2 linked regions of the Geminicoccus roseus DSM 18922 genome follow. The protein of the gene in region 1 binds, or shares a complex with, the protein of each later gene. Links are inferred from orthologs where the notes say so. Each region holds a gene or a part of one and is shown in the gene's direction. Other genes may lie near its edges.

Region 1 (3,229 bases):
TTTCGCGAGCGGCGCGAGGTGGTGCAGGCCGCCGGGGAAATCTCCGCCAAGATCCGCAGCTATCTGGGGGTGACCACGCTGACCAGCCTGATCACCGGGGTGGCCTGCGCGGTCTGGTCGGTGGTGACCGGGCTGGAGCTGTTCCTGGTCTGGGGGCTGCTCAACTTCCTGCTGAACTACATCCCGGTGGTCGGCAACCTGGTGGGCATCGTCCCGCCCACGCTCTACGCGATCATCCAGTACGACGGCTGGACCATGCCGGCGGTGGTGTTCGCCGGCTTCCTGCTGATCCAGCTGGCGGTGAGCAACTTCGTCTACCCCATGCTGCAGGGCCACAGCCTGTCGCTCTCGCCGATCGCGATCGTGGTGATGCTGGCGTTCTGGAGCTGGGTCTGGGGCATCGCCGGGGCGCTGATCGCGATCCCGGTCACCACCACCCTCGTGATCGTGTGCGAGCATTTCCCGGCCACGCGCTGGATCGCCACCCTGCTCTCCAACCCGCGCCGGCCCTGAGCCTCAGCAGGAACTTCGGCTGCCAGGACCGGTTGGCTGGGGTACACTTCCCCATCTGCTGCCCGTCCGGAGCGAACTTATGCACGACGATCGATCCAGCCTGCAGGACCCCGACCTGCGCGGCCATGGCGGCGAGCTGCACGAGCGGGCGGGCGGCGGCCACCCGAGGCTCACCACCAACCAGGGCATCCCGATCAGCGACAACCAGAACTCGCTGCGCAACGGGGTGCGCGGGCCGACCCTTCTCGAGGACTTCGTGCTCCGCGAGAAGATCATGCATTTCGACCACGAGCGCATTCCCGAGCGGATCGTGCATGCCCGCGGCAGTGGCGCGCACGGCTATTTCGAGCTGTACGAGAGCCTGGCCGAGTACACCCATGCCGACTTTCTGCAGCGCGCGGGCGAGAAGACCCGGGTGTTCGCCCGCTTCTCCACCGTGGCCGGCGGGGCTGGCTCGGTCGACCTGCCGCGCGACGTGCGCGGCTTCGCGGTGAAGTTCTATACCCAGGAAGGCAACTGGGACCTCGTCGGCAACAACATCCCGGTGTTCTTCATCCAGGACGCCATCAAGTTCCCGGACCTGATCCACTCGGTGAAGATGGAGCCGGACCGGGGCTTCCCGCAGGCGGCCTCGGCCCACGACACGTTCTGGGACTTCGTCTCGCTGATGCCGGAAAGCATCCACATGATCATGTGGGCGATGTCCGACCGGGCGATCCCGCGCTCGCTCCGGATGATCGAGGGCTTCGGCATCCACACCTTCCGCTTCGTGAACGCCGAAGGCCAGGCGACCTTCGTGAAGTTCCACTGGCGGCCCAAGCTCGGCATGCAGTCGGTGGTGTGGGACGAGGCGCTCAAGATCAGCGGCGCCGACCCGGACTATCACCGCCGCGACCTGTGGGACGCGATCGAGAGCGGCGACTTTCCCGAATGGGAGCTGGGCGTCCAGCTGTTCGACCAGGCCACCGCCGACGCGTTCGAGTTCGACGTCCTGGATTCCACCAAGATCATCCCCGAGGAGGTCGTGCCGCTCAAGATGATCGGGAAGATGGTCCTGGACCGCAACCCGGACAATTTCTTCGCCGAGACCGAGCAGGTCGCCTATTGTCCTGCCAACATCGTGCCCGGCATCGACTTCTCCGACGACCCGCTGCTGCAGGGCCGGCTGTTCTCCTACCTGGACACCCAGCTCAAGCGCCTGGGCGGGCCTAACTTCCACCAGATTCCGATCAACCGGCCGGTCTGCCCGATGCGCAACTTCCAGCGCGACGGGCACATGCAGATGAGCGTGCCGAAGGGCCGGGTCGCCTACGAGCCGAACTCGCTGGGCGGCGGCGATACCCCGCGGGAATGCCCCGAGCGGGGCTTCACCACCTTCCCCCGGCAGAACGACGGCCAGGCGGTGCGGCTGCGCGCCGAATCCTTTGCCGACCATTATTCCCAGGCCGGCCAGTTCTTCCGCAGCCAGACCGAGACCGAACAGAACCACATGGTCCTGGCGCTGAGCTTCGAGCTCAGCAAGGTCGAGACCCCCTATATCCGCGAGCGGATCGTGGGGCACCTGCGCCATGTCGACGAGACGCTGGCCAGGCGGGTCGCGAACGGCCTGGGCCTGGAGACCCTGCCGGACGCCCCGCCGGCGGCCGCCCAGCCGCGCCACGACCTGCCGCCCTCCCCGGCGCTCAGCATCATCCAGAAGGCGCCCAAAACCATCCAGGGCCGCATGGTCGGCTGCCTGATCACCGACGGCGTCGATGCCGCTCTGGTCGACCAGGTGAAGCAGGCGGTCACCGCCGAGGGCGCCAAGCTCAAGCTGATCGCGCCCAAGGTCGGCGGGGCCAAGGCCGCCGACGGCAGCAGGATCATGGCCGACTTCCAGCTGGCCGGCGGGCCGTCGGTCCTGTTCGACGCGGTGGTGATCCTGGCTGCCGAGCAGGGGATCGCCGATCTGCTGCTGGAACAGGCCGCGGTGGCGTTCACCCACGACGCCTGGCAGCACCTGAAGGTGATCGGCTTCTCCCAGCCGGCCGAGCCGCTTCTGGAGGCAGCCGGGATCAAGCCCGCCATGCGCGACGACGGGGTGGTGCAGATCGGCCCGAACGGCGGTGCCGACCGGTTCGTGGCGGCGGCCAAGAACCAGCGGATCTGGGCGCGCGAGCCAAAGGTGCGCCTGATCCCCTGAGCCAAGGCGCCTGGAGGCCGGGGCCGGCTCAGCCGGCCTTCGGGCCTGGCACCTGCGGGGCCGGCAGGCCTTTCGGGCGCTCCCAGCGGGCGAAGGCGGCAAGCTTGGCGTCCAGATAGTCTTCCCAATATTGCCGGTCCCGGGCGCTGCGCTCGGCGGCAGACAGGGTGGCCGGGGACAGAGCCGCCGGGGTGGCCGGCTGGGGGTGCCGGCGGTTGCCGGGTTCGTTTGGTCGTCCGGCCGCTGCCGCCGGGCGGGCTTCCGGCTGGTCGCCCTCCCAACCGTCCCCGGCCTGGCCGTCCTCGTCCCAGGCCTCGTCCTCGGGGTCGTCGTCGCCATCCGTCCCGGGTTCGTTTCGCCACGGATCGGCGCCGGGTTCGCTCGCCTGGGGGACCGGCGGGCGGCGGCCGTCCAGGTTCGCCATCAACTCCTTGAACTCGCGCAGGTGCTGGGCGCGGTAGCGGGCCAGATGCACCAGGCGCTGCTGGCCGTCCGGCGCCGGTCCGCCCTCGCCGGCCAGGTGGTCGGCTTCGG
Region 2 (3,311 bases), 2.5 Mb from region 1 along the record:
CAGGACGAGGTGAACATCATGTCGGCGCTGATGGCCAAGCGCCTGGGCGCCAACCGCACCCTGGCCCTGGTCAACACCGACAGCTACGCGCCGCTGATCAGCGACATCGGCATCGACGTGATGATCGACCCGCGCGGCACCACGGTCAGCTCGATCCTGCAGCACGTGCGGCGCGGCCGGATCCTGGCCGGCTTCAGCATCAAGGATGGCGCCGCCGAGGCGATCGAGGCCGACCTCCCGGAGAACAGCCCGCTGGTCGGCAAGCCGCTGGAGAAGGGCCGCCTGCCGCACGGCGTGATCATCGGCGCGGTGCTGCGCGAGGGGCAGTACATCGTGCCCCGCCCGGACACGGTGCTGCGGGCCCGGGACCGGCTGATCGCGATCGCCCGGGGCGACCAGATCAAGAGCCTGGAACAGGCGGTGGCGGTCCGTTTCGACTATCTCTGATCCTCATCCTTCGTGACGTTCCTTCGGAAAGCTGCCCCATGGCCCGGATCGCCTATGTCGACGGTCGCTACCTGCCGATCACCGCGGCCTCCGTCTCCATCGAGGACCGCGGCTTCCAGTTCGCCGATTCGATCTACGAGGTCCTCAAGCGGATCAACGGCCGGCTGATCGACGCGGACCGCCACCTGGCGCGGCTGCGCCGCTCACTGGGGGAACTGCAGATCGCCCAGCCCTGCTCGGAGGCGGCGCTCCTGCGGATCGTCCAGGAGACCCTGGCGCGCAACGCCCTGAAGGATGCCCTGATCTACATCCAGGTCAGCCGTGGGGCGGCGCCGCGCAACCATCCCTTTCCCGCGAGCACCCGGCCGACCCTGGTGGTCACCGTGCGCCGCCTGAGCCTGCCCAGCCAGCTGGAGCGGGAGCAGGGGGCCGGCGTGGTGACGGCGCCGGACCAGCGCTGGGGCCGCTGCGACATCAAGTCGACCGGCCTTCTGCCCAACGTCCTGGCCAAGCAGGAGGCCCAGCAGGCCGGAGCGCGGGAAGCCTGGCTGGTGAGCGGCGAGGGCACCGAGGCGGTGGTGACCGAAGGCTCCAGCACCAATGCGTGGATCGTCGATGCGGCCGGGGTGCTGCGCACCCATCCGGCGACACCGGCGATCCTGGGCGGGGTCACCCGCTCGGTGGTGCTGGAACTGGCCAGGGCGGAGGGCATCGCGGTCGAGGAGCGTGCGTTCACCTTGGGTGAGTTGGCCAAAGCCCGCGAGGCGTTCCTCACCAGCGCGACGTCGCTCGTGCTGCCGGTGACCCGCATCGACGGCCGCCCGGTGGCCAACGGCATGCCCGGCGAGACAACCCGCCGGCTGATGGCCTGCTATGCCGAACGCTGCGGTCTTCCCGCCCATAGATGACTGCAGCCGGCACGGACCTTCTGGTCACAATCGGCAAACATAACGCTTGCGGATATAATCATCCATCTTGCACCAATGGCGCTTGCCGACCTTTGGCCCGATAGCTATGTCCTGAGTTCCGAAGGAAAAAATGTGGTCGGATCGCGCAATAGAATGCGGACCGTACCCGGCCGTGCGAAGCAGAGGCGCATGTCGCCCTGCCAGCGCGGTACCTTCAAATTCACCGAAAGGTACTCGGATGGCAGCCGAGAAGCAGCAGAATCTCCAGGACGTATTCCTGAACCACGTCCGCAAGAACAAGATTCCTGTTACGGTATTCTTGATCAACGGTGTCAAGCTCCAGGGTGTGATTGGCTCCTTCGACAATTTCTGCCTGCTGCTCCGACGTGACGGTCACGTGCAGCTGGTCTACAAGCATGCAGTGTCCACCGTGATGCCTTCGTCGGCGGTCCGTCTCTATGACGCACCTCCGGGCTCGGTGCCCGGGCAGGGGCCGGGAGCCGAGCGTGGCTCCTATGGCGACCGGGGCCGGGATGAGGACACGCGGGAAGAATGAGCCCCAACGGGACGATCGAGTCATAGGTAACGAAACGGCAGAAGGCAGCGGTCGCTGCCTAGTGATCCATCCCTATCTTCTTACCGACCGGGAGCGGCTGCGCTCGCCTGCCGCACGTCTCGACGAGGCGGCAGGACTGGCGCAGGCGATCTCGCTCGACGTGGTCGACCGTGAGCTGGCCCCGCTCCGGCAGCTGACGCCAGCGACCCTGATGGGGGAGGGCAAGGTGGCCGAGATCGCGGCCCGGGTGAAGGAGGACGAGATCGACCTCGTGGTGGTCGATGGCGCCCTTTCGCCCGGCCAGCAGCGCAATCTCGAGCGCAAGTGGAAGTGCAAGGTCATCGACCGCACCGGCCTGATCCTGGAGATCTTCGGGGAACGCGCCCGCACCCGCGAGGGTGTGCTGCAGGTCGACCTGGCGGCGCTGAACTACCAGAAATCGCGGCTGGTGCGCTCCTGGACCCATCTGGAGCGGCAGCGTGGCGGCGCCGGCTTTCTGGGCGGTCCGGGTGAAAGCCAGCTGGAACTGGACCGGCGGATCATCGCGGACAAGATCGTCAAGCTCGAGCGCGAGCTGGCCGATGTCAAGCGCACCCGCAGCCTGCACCGCAGGGCGCGCGAGCGGGTGCCTTATCCGGTGGTGGCGCTGGTGGGATACACCAATGCCGGCAAGTCGACCCTGTTCAACAGCCTGACCGGGTCCGAGGTCTTCGCGAAGGACCTCCTGTTCGCCACGCTCGATCCGACCATGCGCCTGATCCGCCTCCCGCATGGCCGCAAGGTGATCCTGTCGGACACGGTGGGCTTCATCTCCGAACTGCCGACCTCGCTGGTCGCCGCGTTCCGCGCGACCCTGGAGGAGGTGCTCTCGGCCGACGTGGTCCTGCATGTCCGCGACGTGGCCCACGAGGACACCCGAGCGCAGGACGCGGACGTCCGCAAGGTGCTGGACGAACTCGGCATCGACGAGATGGACCGGGGCCGGCGGATGATCGAGGTGTGGAACAAGATCGACCTGTTCGATGCCGAGCGGCGGGCGACGCTGGAGCCGGAACTTGCCCGCTCCCCTGACACCGTGGCGGTCTCCGCCTGGACCGGCGAGGGGCAGGACCGGCTGCTGCAGGCGATCGAGGCGAAGCTCGCCGAGAGCGCCGTCCCGACCGAGGTCGTGGTCCCGCACGAGGACGGCGAGACCCTGGCCTGGCTGTTCCGCAATGGCGAGGTGCTGGCCAAGGCGGAAGCCGAGGACGGCACCCATCTGTCCGTGCTGCTGGCCGACGACGTCAAGCGGCGCCTGGAAGCCCGGCTGGCCCCGCCGGGCTAGGCCTTTGCGCGCTCGGCGAGCTTGGCCTCGTCCCACCAGGCATCCAGCTCGTCCAGCGTGCAGTCGGCCGGGTCGC

The links.
Region 2: the proteins of GEMRO_RS0102500 (region 1) and hfq are in contact, whole or in part, in a crystal structure (PDB 3VU3), measured with the Escherichia coli proteins. The link is inferred for Geminicoccus roseus DSM 18922 from one-to-one orthologs.

Annotation. Positions count from the first base shown.
Region 1 is NZ_KE386572.1:245,451-248,679, forward strand. Bases 228-3,143 are described here. They hold GEMRO_RS0102500 (catalase), read left to right. Parts: upstream 228-592; coding sequence 593-2,695; downstream 2,696-3,143. Other genes in these bases: GEMRO_RS32260 (AI-2E family transporter), read left to right, coding at 228-513; GEMRO_RS32265 (hypothetical protein), read right to left, coding at 2,724-3,143. In the rest of the region: more of GEMRO_RS32260, read left to right, coding at 1-227; more of GEMRO_RS32265, read right to left, coding at 3,144-3,229.
Region 2 is NZ_KE386572.1:2,744,003-2,747,313, forward strand. Bases 255-3,252 are described here. They hold hfq (RNA chaperone Hfq), read left to right. Parts: upstream 255-1,593; coding sequence 1,594-1,911; downstream 1,912-3,252. Other genes in these bases: trkA (Trk system potassium transporter TrkA), read left to right, coding at 255-447; GEMRO_RS0113830 (D-amino-acid transaminase), read left to right, coding at 486-1,355; hflX (GTPase HflX), read left to right, coding at 1,889-3,235; mazG (nucleoside triphosphate pyrophosphohydrolase), read right to left, coding at 3,232-3,252. Also shown: more of trkA, read left to right, coding at 1-254; more of mazG, read right to left, coding at 3,253-3,311. UniProt on the Escherichia coli protein: RNA chaperone that binds small regulatory RNA (sRNAs) and mRNAs to facilitate mRNA translational regulation in response to envelope stress, environmental stress and changes in metabolite concentrations.